DNA from 2 places in the Staphylococcus sp. NRL 16/872 genome. Region 2 is predicted to be linked to the other one. Evidence: predicted binding sites of a transcription regulator. Region 2 holds the regulator's gene; the other holds the start of a gene.
The links. The regulator NrdR, encoded in region 2, represses ribonucleotide reductase genes. The targets are predictions, from matches to a motif close to AACACNATATATNGTGTT.

Region 1: nrdI (class Ib ribonucleoside-diphosphate reductase assembly flavoprotein NrdI) is a predicted target of NrdR. The motif match lies at 1,307-1,324, and genes of this name have one in related genera.

Annotation. Positions count from the first base shown of each region.
Region 1 covers NZ_CP119327.1:2,063,115-2,065,604, forward strand. Annotated here, with positions in the region: gene nrdE (class 1b ribonucleoside-diphosphate reductase subunit alpha) at 1-706, opposite strand, end outside; gene nrdI (class Ib ribonucleoside-diphosphate reductase assembly flavoprotein NrdI) at 669-1,067, opposite strand; gene MT340_RS10315 (DMT family transporter) at 1,935-2,490, shown strand, end outside.
Region 2 covers NZ_CP119327.1:1,202,678-1,205,167, forward strand. Annotated here, with positions in the region: gene nrdR (transcriptional regulator NrdR) at 769-1,239, shown strand; gene MT340_RS06060 (replicative helicase loading/DNA remodeling protein DnaB) at 1,239-2,490, shown strand, end outside.

The DNA.
Region 1 (2,490 bases), 860 kb from region 2:
TAAAGCCACCTTCTAAAGCTTTAGCGACTGGTAGTACGCCTTTAGCGACACCTTTAATACCTTTAATTGCTTCACCACGCGCACGTAATTTAGATAAGTTAATTGCTACACCACCACCAATTTTACTTAATTGTTTAGCAGTTGAATCGATAAAGTTAATTGAGTTTAAACTGTCATCAACTTCTAATAAGAAACATGAAACTAATTCACCACGACGAGCACGACCTGCATTTAAGAAAGTAGGTGTAGCAGGTTGATAACGCTGTTCGACCATCGCTAAAATGAATTGTTTTGCTTGTTGTTTGTTACCTGCAGCTAAATATAAAGCAACAATAGCAACATGTTGATTATAATCTTCTAAGAATTGAGATTTATCATTTGTTTTAAGCGCATAGTCTTTATAAAATTTGCTTGCTGACATATAACTAGCAAACTCGAAATGAATTGACTTAGCAAATTCAGTAATTTCTACTAAATCTTCTTCGCTATATTGTTCGAAGACATTAAAATAAAAATTATTGTCTACTAAATAATGCAAGCGCTCAATTTCACTATCAAAGTATATTGTTTTATCGTGAATTTCTTCTAAATATACTTTTAATGCTTCTTGATCTTTTCCTAAATCAAAGAAACCATTGTCTTTACGTTTTGTTACTTCATTATTTAGCTCAATATGATTGTACTTTTTCTCGTCCATAATTTTCATTGAAATGCCCCACCTTATCTTTAAATTCAATAACATCTTTATTCGTGCCTTGTACTTCAAATTTCATTATCAGAGGTACATCATACGATTCTGAAATCGTGTGTCCTGCTTTGGCGAAGTTCTGTCCCCAATTACGATTGCCACTGGCTGCAACGGCACGTAAATAGTGATGATTTACTTCTAAAAATGACTGTACTTCTTGAGGTACTTCCCCAAATCCGATTGTTCCAGTAACTAAAATATAAGGCTCTTCAACACTGTCCTTACAATTCTCTTTAGTTATTTCCATTACATCTGTGAGTTCACTACGTTTGATAAATCGTCGTACATTTCCAGAAAAGGAGAAATAAACTACTTTCATTGGAACGCCCTCTTTCGTCAATCTATATAATGAATTAAAAAGAAGTTCTCTTAAATGTATAAGAAAACTTCAGACTGTAGATAACTTCTTTCAGTCTTTCCATTCTATCTCACTAAGTCGATAAGCTCAAAATTTCTTGAATGTATAAAAACTTATCTGAACAACAAAAAATTTATTTTACGAGTTCAACTTTTACTTTAAGTTAATGATTTAATAGTCTATCAGACTTTCACTATTTAACCACTATATGTTGTGTTTAAACTACATCATATTTATAATGATTTTATTTCGCTCGTACGGATTAATAGTAATGATTTGGTAGAAAAAACGAAAAATAAGAGTGATATTTCTATTAAAATGAATAATTCGTATAACACCTATATTCACACCAAACACAACATGTTGTGTCTAATTTTTAAAATCAATACTATATTCTGTGTTTCATTATACCGAATTGAGTACCTAATTAAAAGATATGATTTAGCAATAAAAGTTCGGAAAAACGGTTAAACGTGCATCACACCGAACTTAAATTCAATTAAAAATTTTATTTTCACTTTTTGAGGGGTTTCACTTGCTTTTTTGTCGATAACATTAAACATTGAATAATCAATGTTCTTGAGAACAAATCTTTTATATATACAACAAATTTTGCGCAATACAACACAATTTCTCAATCGCTAAAGTTAAAAACACGAATGAAACATAACAATTTGAAGTAAAATAATACCTAATTTCCATTACTTAGAACATATGTTCGTATTTAATTATATTATGCTCTTTTATTGTTTGCAAGTGTTTATGCAATTCTAAATGAATTATGCTACTATATATACGTTAATTTTTTAATAAATGAGGCGATAAACCTTGAATCCAAAAGTTAAAGGAATTATTGCTATTCTAATTTCTGCGGTTGGTTTTAGTTTCATGTCAGTATTTTTTAGGCTGGCAGGAGACTTACCTGTTTTTCAAAAATCTTTAGCTAGAAATTTCGTAGCAATGTTTATTCCGTTATTTTTTATCTTTAAATATAAACAGCCAATGTTCGGTAAGTTAAGCAGTCAACCTCTCTTGATGTTACGTTCTACTTTAGGACTGATTGGCGTTTTATTAAATATCTTTGCTATTGATCACATGGTGTTAAGTGATGCTGATACTTTAATGAAATTGAACCCCTTTTGGACGATATTACTAAGTTTGATTTTTCTAAATGAAAAGGTTCGTAAGTATCAAATTATCGCAATGATTGTAGCTATCTTTGGTATGTTATTTATTGTAAAACCAGAATTCTCATCTACAATGATTACGTCATTAGCTGGACTGTTTTCAGGTATATTCGCGGCATCTGCGTACACTTGTGTTCGTGCATTAAGCACTAGAGAAGCTCCATATACTATCGTATTTTATTTTTCACTGTTTTCAG
Region 2 (2,490 bases):
ATCTTTGCCGGCAGTTTTTATTTTAAACTAGTAATTGAAGTTCTAAGATAGATGTTTACTCGTTTTAGTTGCAAAGAAATTCTTAGATGAACATTTACTTATTCTGTTGTGATGCTTGCATAGGGGGCTGGGTCGAGCCACGGTCTTGTAAAGTAGTTCTTAGATGAATGCTACTCATTTTGTTGCGACGCTTTCTTGCGGGAAAGGCTTAAGCCTGTAGTCTTGTAAAGCAGTTCTTAAATGGATTGACATTACACTTAAGTTGAGACGCTTGCCTAGGGGGCTGGGTCGAGCCTTGGTCTCGACACTCATCCTGCTCCCTCAGGCGTCGCTCAACTACGTTCCATTATCCATTTTAGAATTACTTACCTAAGTGCTATAGCACTTAGGTTCATTAATAATTAGCATAGGAGTCTTCACAACTACACTTCGTAATCTACCTTAGAACTACTTATGCAAGCGTATTTCACTAATCAATAAATAAATTTTATTTTAAAATTATTATGTGAAATATCAAAGTTAAAATAATTTTTCTGGAATATAAGAAAGAATTAAATAGGGTGATTAAGGGAGAGTATATTTTTTATTTTTTAATATTTAGAGTGTGATGATGTGCAGTATGGTTAGACTAAATAATTTTAATGTACATAATATTAATTTTAGTTGAAATAAATTCAAATTCGATATTTTAGCTCGTAAGTTGACTTCTTTTGTCTTAATTATATTTATAGTATAATGAAGCATAATCTATTCAAGAGGGTGAAAGATATGAAATGCCCAAAATGTAACTCTACGCATTCACGCGTTGTAGATTCACGTCATGCTGATGAAGCAAATGCAATTCGAAGAAGACGTGAATGCGAAAATTGTGGCACCCGTTTTACTACATTTGAACATATAGAAGTCAGTCCACTTATTGTTGTAAAAAAAGATGGGACACGTGAACAGTTTTTAAGAGAAAAAATATTAAATGGACTTGTAAGATCATGTGAAAAAAGACCGGTACGTTACCAACAATTGGAAGATATTACTAATAAAGTTGAATGGCAATTACGTGATAAAGGCCATACTGAAATTTCATCTAGAGATATAGGAGAGCATGTGATGAATTTACTAATGCATGTTGATCAAGTGTCTTATGTTCGTTTTGCTTCAGTATATAAAGAATTTAAAGACGTAGATCAGTTACTCGCATCTATGCAGGGCATATTGAATGATAATAAACGGAGTGATTCATAATGAGTTTGCAGTCATATGAATATGGTTTGAGGCCTCATGATGGATTTAAAGTTTATCGTAATTTTTTCTTTAATCATAACCATTTAGATATATTAAATCGCTTATATGTACCTTTAATTGGCACACAAGCGATTGGGGTCTATCATTATATGAACCAATTTGTGAATGAGTCAATGAGCGAGACGCTTACTCATTACACGATTATGAATGAATTAAGGACTAATTTATTAGAGTTTAGAAAATCAATGGATGCTTTAGAAGCGATTGGGTTAATCAAAACATATGTTAAACACAATCATCAGCAATCTTTTTTTATTTATGAGCTAATCAAACCTCCAACGGCTTATCAATTCTTTAATGACCCTATGCTGTCTGTTTATTTGTATAATGAAGTAGATAATAAACGTTATAAGCGTTTAAAAGCTTATTTTGAAAAAGATGAACCAAATTTGGAAGGATTTCAACAAGTGACTCGTAAATTTACAGACGTCTTTAAAGTCCCTCAGAAAAATATACGAGTAGATTCTTCTACAATTAAAAAAGAATCTTCATATGTAGGTATTGATTTATCAAATGAAACATTTGAATTTGATATGTTAAAAGAAATGTTGCAACATCATTTTATTAGTAGTGAATTGCTAACTAAAGAAACACGCCAATTAATTATTCAGTTAGCTACGTTGTATGGATTAACGCCTGATTCAATGAAGCGAATCATTTTAAACTCTATTACGAGTGATCAACAACTTTCTTTTGAAGAAATGAGAAAGCATGCGCGTTCATATTATTTAATAGAACATAACCAACAACTTCCTGAATTACAAGTGAAGACAAATGAGAGTAAACAATCATCATCTGTAAGTCAAAATGAGCATGCACAAGAAGATGTTAAAACATCAACTGATGAATGGTTTGACTTGTTGGAAGCGACAAGTCCAATTGATATGCTATCTTCATGGTCAGAATCAGAACCTACATTACAACAAAAAAGAATGATTGAAGAATTAATAGAACGTGAGAAATTATCATTTGGTGTTATCAATATTTTGCTACAATTTGTCATGTTAAAAAATGATATGAAACTACCTAAAACGTATATATTTGAAATTGCCTCAAATTGGAAAAAGTTGGGTATTAAAACAGCACAACAAGCATATAACTATGCTTTAAAAACTAAAGAAGATAGTTCTTCTTCTAAAAGTTATAACTCAAACCAATCACGTCGACGTTATTCAAAAAATAAAGAGATAG